2 regions of the Caballeronia sp. LZ029 genome follow, and region 1 is predicted to be linked to the other one. Evidence: riboswitches for the same ligand, from Rfam matches in the RefSeq annotation. Region 1 holds a riboswitch; the other holds the start of a gene.
The links. A riboswitch is a leader RNA that binds a small molecule or an ion and turns the genes downstream of it on or off. The one in region 1 is predicted to bind cobalamin.
Positions count from the first base shown of each region.

Region 2: linked by a shared signal. The riboswitch ahead of QCE73_RS03310 (TonB-dependent receptor domain-containing protein) and the one ahead of cobG (precorrin-3B synthase) in region 1 are both predicted to bind cobalamin.

Region 1 is NZ_JARUXO010000004.1:974,733-984,137, reverse strand. It holds gene QCE73_RS30545 (VWA domain-containing protein) at 1-332, shown strand, start outside; gene cobJ (precorrin-3B C(17)-methyltransferase) at 308-1,960, opposite strand; gene QCE73_RS30535 (precorrin-2 C(20)-methyltransferase) at 1,948-2,676, opposite strand; gene QCE73_RS30530 (precorrin-8X methylmutase) at 2,673-3,299, opposite strand; gene cobG (precorrin-3B synthase) at 3,292-4,560, opposite strand; cobalamin riboswitch at 4,624-4,813, opposite strand; gene cbiE (precorrin-6y C5,15-methyltransferase (decarboxylating) subunit CbiE) at 4,890-6,101, shown strand; gene QCE73_RS30515 (cobalt-precorrin-6A reductase) at 6,108-6,878, shown strand; gene cobM (precorrin-4 C(11)-methyltransferase) at 6,875-7,600, shown strand; gene QCE73_RS30505 (DUF4186 domain-containing protein) at 7,608-8,012, shown strand; gene QCE73_RS30500 (alkyl sulfatase dimerization domain-containing protein) at 8,175-9,405, shown strand, end outside.
Region 2 is NZ_JARUXO010000001.1:708,810-718,214, forward strand. It holds gene QCE73_RS03275 (LysR family transcriptional regulator) at 1-375, shown strand, start outside; gene lgt (prolipoprotein diacylglyceryl transferase) at 412-1,314, shown strand; gene QCE73_RS03285 (SIMPL domain-containing protein) at 1,344-2,075, opposite strand; gene QCE73_RS03290 (EVE domain-containing protein) at 2,152-2,610, opposite strand; RNA gene ssrS (6S RNA) at 2,681-2,862, opposite strand; gene QCE73_RS03300 (cell division protein ZapA) at 2,957-3,271, opposite strand; gene QCE73_RS03305 (ATPase) at 3,268-3,636, opposite strand; cobalamin riboswitch at 3,895-4,220, shown strand; gene QCE73_RS03310 (TonB-dependent receptor domain-containing protein) at 4,300-6,174, shown strand; gene QCE73_RS03315 (iron ABC transporter permease) at 6,210-7,208, shown strand; gene QCE73_RS03320 (ABC transporter ATP-binding protein) at 7,205-7,981, shown strand; gene cobT (nicotinate-nucleotide--dimethylbenzimidazole phosphoribosyltransferase) at 7,992-9,044, shown strand; gene QCE73_RS03330 (adenosylcobinamide-GDP ribazoletransferase) at 9,044-9,405, shown strand, end outside.

The DNA.
Region 1 (9,405 bases):
CGCATTGGTTCAACGAGCGCTGGATCGCGCCGATCGGCGGCGGTGGCGGCACGCCGCTCGCGCTCGGGTTATCGAGCGCCGCCACGGTGCTCGAACGCGCGGCCAGGCACAGGCCGTCGCAGCGGCGCTGGTTGTGGGTGCTGACCGACGGGCGCACGAACGAGAAGCCGCAAGCGCCCGCGTCGGCCGACGAAATCGTCGTCGTGGATTTCGAAGAGGGTTCGATTCGTGCGGGACGCGGCAAGGCGCTCGCCCTCGATTGGGGCGCGCGATACATCACCGCCGATGCGCTGAGCGAAGGCGGCGATCACTCATACCATCGCGGCGTATAAACCCAGTCTCCCACCACACGCGTCGTCGATGAACCTACGATCACCATCGTCCGCATATCGACGTGTTCGCTTTTCAGTTCGCCCAGCGTGACGATGCGCAACGCTTCAGCCGGTCGCCCGATGTCTCTTCCCAACACGACGGGCGTGTGCGGATCGCGATAGCGCTTCACGATGTCGATCGCCCGGTCGAATTGCCAAGGCCGCGCTTTCGACAGCGGGTTATAGAACGCCATCACGAGATCGGCTTCACCCGCGTGTGCGATGCGTTTCTCGATCACGTCCCACGGCTTCAGGTTATCCGATAGCGACAGCACGCAAAAATCGTGGCCGAGCGGCGCGCCGGCACGCGCGGCCGTCGCGAGCGATGCCGATACGCCCGGCACGATCGCGAGATTCACCGCGCTCCATTCGGGATGCGCCGCGCGCCCTTCGTCGAGCGCTTCGAGCACGGCGGCGGCCATCGCGAACACGCCCGGATCGCCCGAGGATACGACGACCACGCGCCGTCCCTCGCTCGCGAGTTCGAAAGCGTGCCGCGCGCGCTGCAGTTCCTCGCGGTTGTCGGTCATGTGCACGCGCTGATCGTCGCGAAACGGTCCGGCCATGCGCACATAGGTTTCGTAGCCGAGCACGTCTTGCGCAGCGATGAGCGCGGCGCGCGCGGCCGGCGTCATCAGTTCCGCGCTGCCGGGGCCGAGCCCGATCACGGTCAGCGCGCCGCGCGCACGGCCGATCGATTGCGCATCGATGGGCGTATCGCTCACGTGCAATGCGATGCCTTGCGTATCGGCGTCGAACGGCGCGGCATCGCAAAAGCGCAGCGGTACGTTCAGCGCACGCGCGGCGTCTTCGAGCGAACGCCATGTCATGTAACGCACAGGCGCTGCCAACGCCGCGAGCGCAAGCGGCGATAACGCCTGCGCGCTCATCGCGGCACGTATGCGTTCGGCGACATCATCGTCATCGGACGATACTTCCGCGATCCACGCGAGCACGCAGCGCGGATGAATCACGAGACTGTCTTCGTCGTGCGTGGCGAGTGGCGTGATGCGCACGGCAAGACGTGCATCGTCGGCGCGGGGCAGGTCGGCATCGTCGAGCCAGGGCGCGTGGCCCTCGATGCGCGTGCTTTCGCCCGCGAGCAAATCCGACACGAAGCGCTTGCCCCGCTCGATATCCGCGAGCGCATAACCTTCGGGCGGCGCGAGCAGACATTGACCGAAGCGCAACTCGCCGCTCGTCGTGATCGCGGGCGCGATGGCGAGCGCATCGCCGATCTCGCGCGCCAGCACGTTCACGCCGCTCATCCCGCCGAGCAGCGGCACGACCGCGCTGCCATCCTGCGCGATGGCGAGCACGGGCGGTTCGGCGATCTTGTCGGCAAGCGATGACGCGAGCGCGCGAATCACGATGCCCGCCGAGCACAGCGCGACGATCGGCGTGCCCGACGCATACAACGCGCGCACGTGCGCGCCGAAATCGTCATACGCGATGTCCGCATTCACGCGGCTGGCGAGGCCATGAATGCGCGATTGTTCGAAGTTCGCCTGAATGCGCCGCGCCGTATCGAGCGCGCCCGCACCGAGGATGACGATCGCCATCGGCATGGAAGCACTCACGCGCGCCATTTTTTCCCCGGCACGACGAGCAGCGAGAAATACGGCGAGGCCATCGGATCGACTTCATCGAGCGGCACGATGCGCTGATTCGCCATCGTCGCGCGCTCGACATAGAGCGCGCGTTCATCGAGCCCGAGTTCGCCGAGCACGCGCCGCACTTTCTCGAAGTTGCGGCCGAGCTTCATGATGACGGCCGCATCCGCCGCTTCGAGACGGCGCTTCAGATCGTCTTCGGGCAATACGCCCGACAGCACCGACAGGCTCTGATTGCGATACACGAGCGGCACGCCCAGCACCGCGACGCCGCCGAGCATCGAGCACACGCCCGGCACGACATGCGCATCGAAGCGCGCAGCGAGACGGTCGTGCAGATACATGTACGAGCCGTAAAAGAACGGATCGCCTTCGCAGATCACCGCGACGTCGCGCCCGGCTTCGAGATGCCCGGAGATCGTGAGCGCGGCTTCGTCGTAGAACGCGCTGATGATCGTCTCGTAGCAGAGCGGCGGTTCGAGCGCCTCGGTCGTTACCGGATAGACGAGCGGCAGCCGCGTCTGGGTATCGTCGAGATGCGATTCGATGATGCCGAACGCATTGCCCTTCTTGCCCTTCGCGACGAAATAAGCGACCACCGGCGCGGCCTTGAGCAAGCGTAGCGCCTTCAGCGTGATGAGCTCCGGATCGCCCGGACCGACGCCCAGTCCATAAAGCCGCCCGCGCATCATTCGGCCTCCGAAGCAAGTGCGTTCACTGCCGCCGCCGCCATCGCGCTGCCGCCGCGCCGGCCGAGCAGGGCGACGAAGGGCACGCCGCGGCTATCGGCGGCGAGCATCGCCTTGGATTCCGCCGCACCGATGAATCCGACCGGAAAGCCGAGGATGAGCGCGGGCTTCGGTGCGCCCGCATCGAGCATGTCGAGCAGATGAAAGAGCGCGGTCGGCGCATTGCCGATCGCGACGATCGCGCCTTCGAGATGCGGCCGCCACAGTTCGAGCGCGGCCGCCGAGCGCGTGTTGTTCATCGCGCGGGCGCGTTCGGGAATCGATGGATCGTTCAATGTGCAGACGACACGGTTATCGGCGGGCAGCCGCGCGCGCGTGATGCCTTCCGCGACCATGCGCGCATCGCACAGAATCGGCGCGCCTGCCGCGAGCGCTTGCCGGCCGGCGATGCCAGCGCCGGAAGAAAAGCGCAGATCGCTCACGATATCGACCATGCCGCATGCATGGATCAGGCGCACCGCGAGCTTTTCCAGATCGGCGGGAAGGGCGGCGAGGTCGGCTTCGGCGCGGATCGTCGCAAAGGACTGACGATAAATCTCCGCGCCGTCGCGGATGTAGTCAAGCATCGGCATGGCTCCGGGCGAGCCGTTCGGCCGCCTCTTCGATGGTCAGATTGCTCGCGACGATGCGTGCGCCGCGATGCAGGTCATATCGTCCCGGCGCGACTGCATAGAGCGTCACGGGGACCGGATGCGCCGCCGCGCACGAACGCTCGCAGCCGCTTAAGTGCACCGCGCTTTCATCATGCGAGGGCAGCAGCGAAGCGAGGCGATGCGCGTCGGCTTTGGTATCGGCATGGCTTTTCGCGCAGCCATCGGAACCCGCGCACGCGATGAGGCGCGCGAGCGGATCGCGCGGGTCGGTCGCGAGGCCCAGCGCGTGAAGACGTTGCAGCACGTCATGCGCGTGATGCGCGGCGATGCCCGGTATCAGCACGCTTTGCCACGGTGTCATCGCGAGAAGGCCTTCGGCTTGCGTGTCGGCGATATCGGCGAGGGCTTCGAGCGTGGCCGCGTCGAGACGACCGAGGGGCGTTTGCGCGCCCGCGTACCACGTCGCGCGATACGGTTCGGCGTGAGCGCCGAGGCGCAAGGATGCATCGGCGGGTGCGCGTCGCCAGTGCTTAATGGCTGCGTCGAAATCGAATGTTTCGAGAAAGCGCGCGATGCCGACACGCGCGAGCAGATCGCGCATACGATGTTCGTCAGGCGTGGCCAGCGCGAGAAACCTGCGCAGCACGCCCGACACGAATGTCACTAGTTCGCTGCGATGAATCGCGCCGAGCGGACACTGTCGCATCGTTCCCGCGAAGCCGAATGCGAAACGCGCGCCATCGTCGATTGCAGAGAGCCACAGGTCGTGCGGATGATCGAGCATCGCGAGGCGCTCGCCGGCGTCGAGTTGGAGCGCGAATTTGGGCGACAGCGCATGCAGCGACGCGTCGGCCTGCATCGCGTCGATGATTTGTGCGGCGAGCGCACGCGTGGCGTCGCTTGCGAGCGGACTGAGCATCACGTTGCGGATGTCGTCGCCGCCTGAGCTCGACGGACCGAGGCCCGCGTCGAGCGCGATGTCGATCAACGCGGCGTGGGCATCGTCGCGGATGCCGCGCAACTGGAGATTCGCACGATTGGTCACCTCGATCACGCCCGAGCCGCAGTCACGCGCCGCCCGCGCGACGGCCCGCGCCGCGTGCGCGCTCAACACGCCGCCCGCAAGCCGCAGGCGCGCGAGCCCGCCATCGCGCGCGGGCACGATGCGCATCAAACCCGGGCACGCGGATGCGCGCGGCGCGGCGTTGAGCGATGAGCGGTTCAATGAAGTCAAAAGCGTGACCCGTTGGGCTTCGCGCGTAATGAGCGAACCGGTACACCCCGCCCGGTCGGCGTCGCGCGAATGCGATGAGTCGGCAGGTCTCTTGGCTGGCAGGTCTTCATTCGCGCCGGCCTTCCCGGTAAAAACCAGTGGCAGTGGAGCGCGGACTCGCTGCGTACAATTGCGGGGGCAGCCACAGTTTTCTGTGTTCCCTCTTAGGCCCTGGGTCTCTTCGACCCCGGGCACCGACGGACCTGTATTATGCCCGCTTTTATCGACCATCCAGGCGCTTCGGGGCAGCATCCTGAAGCGCATTACGAATCACGTGAAGGAGGCGGCGCATGTCGAACTGGCTGACCGTAGTGGGGATCGGTGAAGACGGCTGGCACGGGCTGTCCCGCGTCGCGCGCCGCGCGCTGCTCGACGCCCAGTCGATTCACGGCGGCGAGCGCCATCTCGCGTTCCTGCCGGCGCGCATCGCCGCGAGCCGCGTGCCGTGGCCGAAACCCTTTTCGCTCGATGCCGTGCTCGCCGGGCGCGGCGACGGCAAGACGCGCATATGCGTGCTCGCGAGCGGGGATCCGATGTGCTTCGGCGTCGGCGCGACGCTCGCGCGTGAAGTCGCCAACGGCGAGATGCGCGTCATTCCCGCGCCTTCGTCGCTGTCGCTCGCGGCGGCGCGTTTGCGCTGGGCGTTGCAGGACGCCGTGTGCGTGTCGCTCGTCGGGCGCCCCGTCGCGTCGCTGCTCGCGAGCCTGCATCGCGGCGTGCGCCTGCTCGTCTTGAGCGCGGACGGCGCGACGCCCGCCGCCGTCGCCGCGCTCCTGACCGCGCATGGTTTCGGCGCAAGCCGCATGACCGTGTTCGAGCATCTCGGCGGTGACAGGGAGCGTCGTATCGACGAGCGTGCCGACGACTGGCGCGAGCCGCTCGTCGCCGCGCTCAATCTCGTCGCGATCGAATGCCGCACGCATGCCGGGCACGCCGGGCCGCCGCTCACGCCCGGTTTGCCCGACGACGCATATCGTCACGACGGCCAGCTCACCAAGCGCGACGTGCGCGCCGTGACGCTCGCGCGCCTCGCGCCGCAGCCGGGCGAATTGCTCTGGGACGTCGGCGCGGGCTGCGGCTCGATCGGTATCGAATGGATGCGCGCGCACGGCGCGTGCCGCGCGATCGCGATCGAAGCGAACGAAAGCCGGCAGCGCCTCATCGAGCACAACCGCGACGCGCTCGGCGTGCCCGCGCTGCAACTCGTGAAGGGCGAAGCGCCCGCCGCGCTCGACGGCCTGAGCGCGCCCGACGCCGTCTTCATCGGCGGAGGATTGACCGTGCCGGGCGTGCTCGATGCATGCTGGGCGCGTCTGCGTCAGGGCGGGCGGCTCGTCGCCAATGCGGTGACGCTGCAAAGCGAAGCCGCGCTCGTCGAATGGCGCGCGCGGCACGGCGGCGAGCTGACGCGCATCGGTGTTGCGCAGGCGGAGCCGCTCGGCAGCTTCGATACCTGGCGTCAGGCGCTCCCGATCACGCTGTTGCACGCCAGCAAACCGTGATGCGTCATGCGTGAAGAAGCGCCGGGAAACACGAAGCGCGTGCTGCTGCTCGGCGGCACCGGCGACGCGCTCGCGATCGCGCGCGCGCTGCCGCCCGCGCATGTCTACAGTCTCGCGGGCCTCGGGCGTGTGCCGGGCGATCTGGCGTGCACGGTGCGCGTCGGCGGCTTCGGCGGCATCGACGGGCTCGTTCGCTATCTGCGCGCGGAGAACATCGCGCTCGTCGTCGATGCGACGCATCCGTATGCCGCGCAAATGAGCCGGCACGCTCACGACGCCTGTGCGCTCGCGGACGTGCCGCTCTGGGCGGTGCGCCGTCCCGCGTGGCAGCCGCAGCCGGGCGACGACTGGCGCGATGCGGCGGACTGGCGCGAAATCGTCGATCGGATCGCGCCGTTTCATCGGCCGCTTTTTACGCTCGGGCGCGAGGCGCTTGCGCATCTGCATGAAATACCCGCGTCGCAATTCTGGACGGTGCGCTGTCTCGAAGCGCATGCGGGCAACGAACGCGCGAGGATCATCGATGCCCGCGGGCCGTTCGATCCCGAAGGCGAGCGCGCGTTGTTCGATGCGGCGGGCATCGACGTTATCGTCAGCAAGAATAGCGGCGGGCGCGCGACCGAAGCGAAGCTCGCGGTGGCGCGCGAACGCGGCCTGCCGGTCGTGATGCTCACGCGGCCGTCGCTGCCAAACGCGCACACCACGTTCGACGATGCCGCGAGCGCGCGCGATGCGCTGCTGAACTGGCTCGACCGAATCCACCTATCCGAAACATGACGATCTATTTCATCGGCGCCGGACCGGGCGATCCCGAACTCATCACCGTCAAGGGACAGCGGCTCATTCGCGCGTGTCCCGTGATTCTCTACGCAGGCTCGCTCGTGCCGAAGGCCGTGCTCGACGGGCATCGCGCGACGAAGTGCATCGACACGGCGGAGCTCGATCTCGACGCCATCGTCGCGCTTTTACAGGACGCGCACGCGAACGGGCAGGATGTGGCGCGCGTGCATTCGGGCGATCCGTCGCTCTACGGCGCGATCGGCGAGCAGATCCGCAGGCTCGACGCGCTCGCGATTCCCTACGAAGTCGTGCCGGGCGTGACGGCGGCGGCGGCATCGGCGGCGGCGCTGAAGCGGGAACTGACGCTGCCGGGCATCTCGCAGACGGTGATCCTCACGCGCTACGCGACGAAAACATCGATGCCGGAAGGCGAAAGCCTCGCCGATCTGGCGCGTCATCGCGCGACGCTCGCGATTCATCTCGGCGTGCGGCATATCGAGCGTATCGTCGCGGATCTGGTGCCGCACTACGGCGCGGATTGCCCGGTGGCGGTCGTGTTTCGCGCGAGCTGGCCGGACGAGACGCGCATCGAGGGAACGCTCGCGGAGATTGCGTCGAAAGTGCGCGCGGCGGGCATGGAGCGCACGGCGATGATCATCGTCGGCCGCGTGCTGACCGCCGATGGCTTCGCGGATTCGACGCTCTACGCGAAGGACTGATCGCACGATGCGCGACCTCGACACCGTGTTCGATGCGCTCGCGAAATCGGCATTCCGGCGGCGCTTCGCGCTCGGCGTGCGCGAGGGGAAATATCTGCGCGAGAAGGGCGTCGATACGGTGATCGCGCAGGCGCATGAACTGATCGGCAAGCGGCTCGCGCCGCCATCGCCCTTGAACGACGGCAAGCAGACGCCGTTTCGCGGGCATCCGGTGTTCATCGCGCAACACGCGACGGCGACGTGCTGCCGTTCGTGCCTGGCTAAATGGCACGGCATCGCGGCAGGCAAGGCGCTCGACGACGCTGAGCGGCAACATGTCGTCGATGCGATCGCGCGCTGGCTGCGCGCGCAACCGCTGCCCGCCGCGAATGCCGCCGCGCCCGACAATCCGCAGCGGGAATTGCCTTTCTGACGCGTTTCTTTAGCGCGCCCGGTCCATCGCCGTCAAAGCTGCCGCGATGAAGGTCGTCCATATGCCCGCGCACGCGAGCGCGAGACTGAATACTGGCGGGCACTTTTGTGATATCGCTTGTCATGGTTGGCATGGGCTGAGTCCGATTCGATTGCTGCGGCAGTGAAGGCGAATCAGTCAGTTTTTTCCATTGAGGCGTCGGATACGTTTCCGCTGAGCTTCGCGACCGGAGATAAACGCATGTCTGTACCATCTCGTAAGAAAATTGCTTGCGCGGTTCTGACTCTGGCCTGCATTAGCGTCGGTAATGCGGCGCCGAATCCTGCCACCGATGCGACTCGAAAGGCCAATCAGGCAATAGCCGATTATTTGCCATTTTCGAATACGCAGGATTTCGATGATGCTCGCCACGGGTTCATCGCCGATCTTCCGAATCCGGTCGTCAAGGGGAGCGCCGGCAACACGGTTATCGATCTCTCGCAGTATGATTTTCTGAAGCAAAGCGGACCTGCTCCCGCGTCGGTGAATCCGAGCCTCTGGAGGCAATCGCAACTGCTCGCGATTCGCGGGCTGTTCAAGGTGGTCGATGGCATCTATCAGGTGCGCAATATCGACCTTGCCAACATGACATTCATTCGCGGCAAGACTGGCTGGGTCGTGATCGATCCGCTCACGTCCACGGAAACCGCGAAAGCCGCCCTCGACCTGATCAATAGCAAGGTCGAGAATCTGCCGGTCAGCGCGGTGATTTTCACGCACTCTCACGTCGATCACTTCGCGGGCATTCGGGCGATAGTGGATGAGAAGGATGCGCGCGCCGGCAAAGTGCCTGTGATTGCGCCGGATGGCTTCATGGAGGAAGCGGTAAGCGAAAACGTGTTCGCCGGCAACGTGATGAGCCGGCGCGCGTCGTACATGTACGGCAATCTGTTGCCGAAGGACCCGGAAGGCAACGTCGGCGGCGGCCTTGGGCTGACCACGGCGGCCGGCACGATTACCCTGTTCGAGCCGACCAAGATTATCGACAAGACAGGTGAAAAACTGACGGTCGATGGCATCGATGTCGTCTTTCAGATGGCGCCCGGCACCGAAGCGCCCGCCGAGATGTTGTTCTACTTCCCGCAGTTCAAGGCGATCTGTCTCGCCGAGGACGCGAATCACACGCTCCACAATATCCTGACCTTGCGCGGCGCAAAGGTGCGCAGCGCTCAGAAATGGTCGAGTACGCTGGATCAGACAATCGACTTATGGGGCGGCGACGCGGTGGTTTCATTCGGCAGTCATCATTGGCCGCAATGGGGTAACGGCCGCGTTGTCGAACATCTGGAAAAGCAACGCGACCTGTACAAATACATCAACGATCAAACGCTGCGCATGGCCAATCAGGGCCTGA
Region 2 (9,405 bases), on a different contig from region 1:
GACACGCCCGTCGATCTGCACGATCTCGCCGCCGCGCCGCTCGTCGTCTTTCCGAGGCGTCTCGCGCCGGGTTTGTATGACATCATCATGGGCTGCTACGGCGCGGCCGGCCTCACGCCGCGTATCGGGCAGGAGGCGATCCAGATGCAGACCATCGTGAGCCTCGTGTCCGCCGGGATGGGCGTCGCGCTCGTGCCGCATTCGCTGCGTCATCTGCGGCGCACGGGCGTCGTGTATCGTCCTCTGCGGCCGCTGAACGCGTCGGCGATGCTCGTCGAGACAGGCCTCGTATGGCGCGCGGCGGAAGTGAGCCCGGTGCTCGCCGGGTTCATCGAGATCGTCCGTTCGCGGGCCGAAAGCGCGGGTTCTGTATGATTCGCCCTTGTAGTTCGCTCTAGCTCCCACATCAGAATGCTCATACATCCCAATTTCGATCCCATCGCGATTCATCTCGGACCGCTCGCCGTGCGCTGGTACGGCCTCATGTATCTGGTGGCGTTTGTATCGGCCATCGTCATCGGCCGCCTGCGTCTGCGCCTGCCTTACGTGGCCGCGCAAGGCTGGACCGTGAAAGACATCGACGACATGCTGTTTTACGGCGTGCTCGGCACGATTCTCGGCGGGCGCATCGGCTACGTGGTTTTCTACAAGGCGAGCTATTACGCGGCGCATCCGCTCGATATCTTCAAGGTCTGGGAAGGCGGGATGTCGTTCCACGGCGGCTTTCTCGGCGTGACGCTCGCGATGGTGCTGTTCGCGTATCACCGCAAGCGCACCTGGCTCCAGGTGACGGATTTCGTCGCGCCGATGGTGCCGCTCGGCCTCGCGGCGGGGCGTCTCGGCAACTTCATCAACGGTGAGCTGTGGGGCCGCGTGACGGACCCGAACGCGCCGTGGGCGATGCTCTTCCAGAGCTCGACGAACGACGACGCCATCTGGCTCGCGAAAAATCCGCAGCTCGACGCGCAATACCATCTCACCGAAGTCTTCCAGCGCTATCACATGCTGCCGCGTCATCCGTCGCAGTTGTACGAGATCGCGCTCGAAGGGCTCGTGCTGTTCATCGTGATCTGGACGTTTTCGCGCAAGCAGCGTCCTGTTGGCGCGATTTCGGCGCTGTTTCTGATCGGCTATGGACTGGCGCGCTTCACCGTGGAATTCGCGCGTGAGCCGGACGACTATCTCGGCCTTCTCGCGCTCGGCCTCTCGATGGGCCAATGGCTCTCGCTGCCGATGATCGTCGCGGGCGTGCTGATGATGGTGTGGGCGTACAAGCGCAATCTGCGCCTGCCGCCCGAATCGGCGAAAGCCTGAGCAATGCGGGGCGCGCGCCCCGCATCGATTCAACGCCCCATCTGCACGGAACCGGACACGTCGACGGTCACCGTCGTCGTGCCGGCTTCCATCGCGATCGGCGCGGCCATTTTCGCATCGGCGCTCATTGCGCGCGATTGCATCATCATGACCGGACGCGGCTGCACGCCGCTGTGTCCGACGTTCACTTCCCGAATCGTGAAATTGCTGTAGCCGAAGCCTTGCGCGGCGGTTTGCGCCTGCTTGCGGAAGGAATCGATGGCCTGCGTGACGAGCTTCTGCTCGGCCGCGCGCTGCGCCTCGGGCGACAGCGAGAATCCGACGCTGCCCACCTGCATCGACGAACTCATCTTGCCCGCGAGCTTCGACGCCGCCGCGAAGTCGTGCGATTCGAGCACGACCTCCGTGCGGCCGCGCCACGCGGAGATCTTGCCGTCGCGATCGGTGGATGGATACACGGTGAACGAGCCGCTCTTCGCGGTCACGCCCTCGACGCCCTTGGCTTCGCGCAATGCGGCCTCGGCGCGCTGATTGAGCGTCGCGGTCAGCGACGAGGGATCGGCCGCTTCCTGCTCGTAGAAGAGCGTGATGTTGACGACATCCTGCGGCACTTGCGCGCTCGCCTGCGCCGAAAGAGAAAGCACGCCCGAAGGTTGCGGCTGGGTAATCACCGTCTGCGCGGCGGCCGTTTGAGAAAGGGTGAACGCTGCGCCCGACATCGCGAGGAGCGCGAGTGCGGCAGCGGTTTTCTTGTTGATCATCGAAGGACTCCGAACGCGGGATATCGCGTGATTCGCGACGGGATTTAGTCGCGGCCTTCGTGTCGTAAGTTCCTTGTTAGACGAGTTGTTCGGTAATAAAGCGCCACTGCGCTTCGGTCACCGGCGTGATCGACAGGCGATTGCCGCGCGCGAGCACCTGCATGTCCGCGAGCGCCTCGTGTTCACGCAACGCGGCGAGCGGAATCAGCGCGGTCTTCTTCACGAACTTGACATCTACGAGCATCCAGCGCGGCGCTTCCTGCGTGGACTTGGGATCGTAGTAATCGCTCTTCGGATCGAACTGCGTGGGATCGGGATACGCCGTCGAGCACACTTTCGCGATGCCCGCGATGCCCGGCTCGGGGCAGCTTGAATGATAGAAGAGTACGCCGTCGCCGATCTGCATCTGATCGCGCATGAAGTTGCGCGCCTGATAGTTGCGCACGCCCGTCCACGGCAAGGTTTTTTTCGGCGCGTGCGCGAGGTGATCGATGCTCGCCTCGTCCGGTTCGGACTTCATCAGCCAGTAGCGCATGATTGTTCGTTATGCGGAATCGACGATGCAAATGAAAACGGCACCGGAAAAACCGATGCCGTTCTTTAGATAGGTCCCCGCCACGGCCGCTAGGCCGGCATCCTGAACCTGGGTTCAAGATTTGTCGCGGTAAGCAACACTTCGGGTACATCGGACTAGCGACGCGCGCGCCCGTGCTGCAAGGTTCCGCAACCGTGCCAATGTGACATTGGTTCAAGGAATATATGACCTTGGCGCACCAGGCAGGGAAACGTCACTCTACACCAATCGTTTGCCTTTCGCAGCCCCGCCGCAGTTTCTTTTTTCGATTGACATTGCGCGCCGATTGACTCGACGCACAGACATCTCACTGCACTTCGTATTGCGCGATGACGGCGCCGAGTTGCTCGTTCATCGAATGCATCGTGCGACGGATTTCCTCGGCGGGGAAGGCCTCGCCGTGACGCACGCTGTCCTGCAACTTAAGCAATTCCGACGCCAGCGAAAGCGCTGCCATCACCGCGATGCGATCCGTGCCGCGCACGTTGCTTGCGTTGCGCACCTTGTTCATCTCGGCATCGACGCGTGCGACTGCTTCGCGCAATGCGCCTTCCGTTTCCGGCGAGCACGCGAGGCGATACGGCTGCCCGAGAATGGAGACTTCGATCTGCGTGGTCGTCATGCCTTCTCTCCTTGATGATGCTCGCCGTGCAATTCCGCTTCATGTGCTTCCGGGGAATCGGCTTCGAGGAGATCGAGTTGATTGTCGGCTTCGTCATGCTGCCCGGTTTTCGCGCGCGGCAGCTTTTCGAGAATCGCGTTGAGGCGAACTTGCGCGTCGTCGATTTTCGCGGAGAGCGAATCGCGTTCGGATTGCAGCGTATCGCGCTCTTCACGCACTTGCGCAAGCTCGGCCTGCACGTTCGCATAGTCGGCGCGCAGTTGTTCGAGTTGGTCTTGCAGCGCCTGGCGCGCCTGATTGTGGCGCTCGCTGATCTGGATCAGCCGGCCGATATTTCCTGACAGTGATTCGAGTTCGTTGAGCATGTGCTGCGTCCTCTAAAGACCTCGCATTTTAGCGCGGTTCAACGGAGCTTCCGATAATTGTCTCGTTTCGAGACGTAACAACATGCGATCTTGCGCTTAATCCTTCGAATCAAGCGCATGTCGACATGCATTCGTGTGCAGAAAACGCGAGCGCTGTTGATGGCTCGTGAGGACAGGCCGGCCGATTCTCGTTCGATTCGTCATGTGCCGCGCCCAACTGTCCGCGCCGTTTTCTTGACGGCCCCAACACGCGCTCCTACACTTGCCGCACTTTTTGGTGCTCGCATTCGCGGATCTCGCGGATGCAGTCAAACGGGAAACAGGGAGCGAAGTCTCCGAAGTCCGACCGGGACCAACCTGGGACGAGCCAACCTGTGCTGCCCCCGCAACGGTAAGCGACCGCAACGCAAGTTGCAAGTCGTCTCATGCGCGTTTTTGCAGCGCGAGCGTGTGGATTTTCATCACACAGGGTTCATTGCCCGAATCGACTGCAAGAAACGTGTCGACGCCACTGCGCACGATGCGCGGGAAGGCGAGACGATTCATCGCCAGCCCGGATACCGGCCAGAGTTCGACGCATCGGCGCTGATCGCGCGGTGCGTTCGTCGCGCATCGTCCTCGCGGGGAGCGGGGTCGCGCTCACGCGAAACGGACACTTCATTCATGGTATTGCCACAGGCCGCCCTCAAGAACGGCCGCTCTCGTCATGGCGCGCTCGTTGCCGCGGTCATCGGTTTGCCGCTCGCCGGCGCCGCACATGCCGCCGATGACGCTTCGCAAGCGCTTGCTCCTGTCGTCGTCACCGCGACGCGCGCGCCGCAGCCGCTCGCCGAATCGATCCCGCAGACATCGGTGTTCGATGAACAGGACATCGCCGACGCCAACGCCGACGATGCGCTCGGCCTCATCGCGCTCGCGCCCGGCGTGCAGATCACGCGCAACGGCGGACCGGGCGCGACGTCGGGTCTCTACATACGCGGCGCGGCGTCCTCGCAATCGCTCGTTTTGATCGATGGCGTGCGCGTCGAATCGGCGTCGCTCGGCGCGGCGCAGCTATCGCAACTGATGCTCGATCAGATCGGGCGCGTCGAGGTCGTGAACGGCAATGTGTCGGCGTTGTACGGCTCGAATGCGATCGGCGGCGTCGTGCAGATCTTCACGAAGGAAGGCGAGCCGCATCCGCCGCGCTTCAACTTCGAAGCCGAATACGGCAGCTATCACACGCAGCGTCAGTCGGCGGGCGTGAGCGGCGCGCTCGACAAGGACGGCCGCACGACCTTCAGCCTGAACGTCTCGCGCGAGAAGACCGACGGCTTTTCGTCGATCGATCCGAATATCGCGCCCGGCGCGAATCCGAACGCGAACGGCTATCTGAACGAGAGCGTCGCGGCGACGCTGCGCCACCAGTTCAGCGACAAGTGGGACGCGGGCGTGCGCTTCCTGCAATCGAACGGCATCAGCAGTTTCGACGATGCCTACGGCCTGCCGACCGATATCAACGAATCGCACGATCGCGTGCGCTCGGCGTCGGTGTTCGCGAACGGCAAAATCACCGGCGACTGGACCACGCACTTCACGATCGCGCAGGGACAGGACCGCGCGAACATCGAGCAGAACGGCGTCTATACGAACCGCTTCAATTCGGAGAACCGTCAATACACGTGGCAGAACGACTTCAAAATCAGCGACGCGCACAAGCTGCTCTTCGGTTACGAGCATCTCGATCAGACGCTCGATTCCGATCAGCTCACTGCGCCCGATCGTCACGTGAATTCGGTGTTCGCGGGCTACGTGGGCCACATCGGCGCGAGCGAATTGCAGGCGAATCTGCGTCACGACCAGTATTCCGATTTCGGCGGCGCGAACAGCTACTATCTGGGCTACGCGTATAACTTCGATGCGCACTGGAAGGCGAGCGCGAGCTATGCGGCATCGTTTCGCGCGCCGAGTTTCGACGACCTCTACTATCCGTTCAGCGGCAACCCGTCGATTCAGCCGGAGCGCAGCCATTCGGTCGAGGCGGCATTGCAGTACGCATCGAATGCGCTCGGCGTCGCGCGCGTGACGCTGTTCCAGACGCGCTATTCGAATCTGATCGACTATGTGTCCGACGGCGGTTTCTACTATGTCGCGCAGAACGTCGGGCGGGCGAAGGTGCAGGGCATCGAGGGATCGTGGGCGGGACACGTCGGCGCAACCGACGTGCGCGCGGGCGTCACGTTCCAGAATCCCGTCGACGAGACGAATCACGAGGATCTGACGCGGCGCGCGCGGCGTTTCGCGACGCTCACGGCGCATCGCACGATCGGGCGCTGGCGTGTCGGCGGCGAGTGGATCGTGAGCGGGCAACGCAGCGACTACGATTCGACGCTCGCGGGGTATGGCATCGTGAATCTTTCGGCGCGCTACGACATCTCGAAGTCGTGGTATGTCACGGCGCGCATCGACAATCTGTTCGACAAGGACTATGAACTCGCGTACTCGTACAACACGCCACGGCGCAGCGCGTACATCACGTTGGGCTGGCATCCGTCGTGAGCCACGCGCCTGAGCGGCTTGCGCGTCCGCACGCGATGAACGCGAGCCGCGCGGCCGCGATCTGGATCGCGCTCGGCGTCGCGACGTTCGTCGTGCTCGTGGCGTCGCTGATGACGGGCAGCGTGACGTTGCCCGTATCGCGTGCGCTCGGCGCGCTCTTTCACGCGAACGCCGCGACACCCGATATCGCCGATGAGATCGTGCTCACACTACGTTTGCCGCGCGCGCTCGCGGGCTTCGCAACGGGTGCGCTGCTCGCGACGGCCGGCGCGCTGCTGCAAGTGCTGCTGAGGAATCCGCTCGCGGAACCGTACGTGCTCGGCGTGTCCGGCGGCGCGGCGACGTTCGCGCTTGCCGCGATGCTCGCATCGGTGCCGTGGTGGGGCGTCGATATCGCAGCGTGCGCGGGCGCGTTCGCATCGATCGTCGTCGTGCTCGGACTCGCGCGCAAGGACCTTTGGCAAAGCGGACAGGATGCGTCGCCGAGACTCCTGCTGACGGGCGTCGTGATCGCGTCGGGATGGGGCGCGCTGATCACGCTGATTCTGAGCATCGCGCCCGAGAACCGGCTGCGCGGCATGATCTTCTGGCTGACGGGCGATCTCAACGGCGCGGCGGCGCCGTGGCCGGCGTTGATCGCGCTCGCTGTCGCGCTCGTCGCGATCGTTCCGGTCGCGCCGCAACTGAACGTGCTGCTGCGCGGCGATGCCATCGCGCGTGCGCTCGGCGTGCCGGTCGAGCGTTTGCGCCTGCGTGTGTATCTCGTCGCATCGATCGCCGCGGCGGCCGCCGTGACGACGGCGGGGACCATCGGCTTCGTCGGGCTCGTCGTGCCGCATCTGCTGCGCCTTGCGTTCGGCAACGATCAGCGCATGCTCGTGCCCGCCGCCGCGCTCGCGGGCGGCCTCGCCGTGATGGCCGCCGATCTCGCCGCGCGCACCGTGATCGCGCCCGCGCAATTGCCGGTGGGCGTCGTGACGGCGTTGATCGGCGTGCCGATGTTCCTGTGGATGCTCCTGCGGAGACCGCGATGAGCCTGCAACTCGATGCCATCGTGCTTCGCGCGGGCGCGCGCACGCTCATCGGCGGTCTCACGCAGACGATCGCGGCGGGCGAAGTATGGTGCATCGCCGGGCCGAACGGCGCGGGCAAGACGACGCTCATCAACGTGCTCGCCGGTCTCGCGAAACCCGCATCGGGCCGCGTGTCGCTCGACGGCCGCGCGCTCGCAGCATGGCGCGCGGCTGACCTCGCACGTCGACGCGCGTTGATGCCGCAAGCCACGCACGACGCCTTCAGCGCGACCGTGCTCGACACCGTGCTGCTCAACCGCCTTCCGTATCTCACCGGCTGGGGCTGGGAGAACGAAGACGACCGCAACGCGGCGCGCGCGGCACTGGAAACGCTCGGTCTCGCGTCCTTCGCCGCGCGCGACGTGCTGACGCTCTCGGGCGGCGAACGCCAGCGCGTCGCGCTGGCCGCCGTGCTGTGCCAGAACGCGCCGTGCCTGTTGCTCGACGAACCGCTTTCGCATCTCGACCTGCATCATCAGATCGACTGTCTGCACGCGTTGCGCGACGCCGCGCGCGAGCACAAGCGCACCGTAATCTTCTCGTGCCACGATCTGAATCTCGCGCGCCGTTTCGCGACGCACGCGCTGCTGCTTGACGGTCACGGCGGCGCGCACGCGGGCCTCGTCACCGATGTCCTCACGCCCGAACGCGCGAGCGCGGCATTCGGCTATCCGCTCGCGCTGATTCGCGACGGCGAGCATGAAGCGCTCGTGCCTTCCATTCATCGCCCTTGAAGGAATTTCGATGTCCACGCTCAACGACATCCCGTTGCCCCGCGCACTCGACCGCGCGCTCGAAGCTGAACTGCGCCGCATCATCGACATGAAGACGAAGCCGCCCGGCAGTCTCGGGCGGCTCGAATCTCTCGCGCTGCAAATGGGCCTGATCCAGCGCACGACGAAGCCGCGCATCGAACGTCCCGCGATGATCGTGTTCGCGGGCGATCACGGCATCGCGAAAGAGGGCGTGAGTTCGTTTCCGCAGGAAGTGACGGCGCAGATGGTCGCGAATTTTCTGACGGGCGGCGCGGCGATCAACGCGCTGTCGCGCTCGGTCGGCATGTCGCTGGAAGTCGTCGATGCGGGCGTCGCGACACCGATTCCGATCGATCACGGATACGAACGTCTGTCGCTCGGGCTCGGCACGCGCAACTTCGCGCAGGAGCCTGCGATGTCGCGCGAGACCGCGCTCGAAGGCATCGCGCGGGGCGCTGCGCGCGTGCGGCATCACGCGTCGCTCGGCACGAACGTGATCGGCTTCGGCGAGATGGGCATCGCGAATACGTCGGCGGCGGCGTGTCTGATGAGCCGTCTGTGCGATCTGCCGATCGACGAATGCGTCGGGCGCGGCACGGGCCTCGACGACCACGGTCTCGCGCACAAGCGCGATGTGCTCGGCCGCGCGCTCGCGCTGCATCGCAATGAAGGCGATGCGATCGACACGCTCGCGACCTTCGGCGGTTTCGAGATCGCGATGATCGCGGGCGCGTATCTCGCCGCCGCATGCGAAGGCATGACGATTCTCGTCGATGGATTCATCGCGACATCGGCGTTGCTGGTGGCCGCGAAGATCGCGCCCGAGGTGCTCGATTACTGCGTGTTCGCGCATGCGTCGAACGAAACCGGGCATCGGCGTATGCTCGCGCATTTCGATGCCGCGCCGCTGCTGGAACTCGATCTCCGGCTCGGCGAAGGCACGGGCGCGGCGCTCGCTTTGCCGATCCTGCGCGCGGCCGTCGCGTTCATCGACGAGATGGCGAGCTTCGAGTCGGCGGGTGTGTCGAACAAAGCCGATTGATGCGACCGCTCGACGAACTGCGCTACTTCTTCACGGCGCTCGGCTATTTCACGCGCGTGCCGGTGCCGCGCTGGGTCGGCTTCGAGCGCGAATATCTGAACGCGGCGGCGCGTTACTTTCCGCTCGTCGGCGCGATGGTCGGCGGCGTTGCGGCGCTCGTCTATCTCCTGGCGCTGCGCGTGTTTCCGGCGGGCGTCGCCGTGTTGCTTTCGATGGCCGCGACGCTCGTCATGACCGGCGCGTTCCATGAAGACGGACTCGCGGATTGCGTCGATGCGTTTGGCGGTGCGTACACGCGCGAGGATGCGTTGCGCATCATGCACGACTCGCGCATCGGTGCGTTCGGCGCGATTGCGCTCGT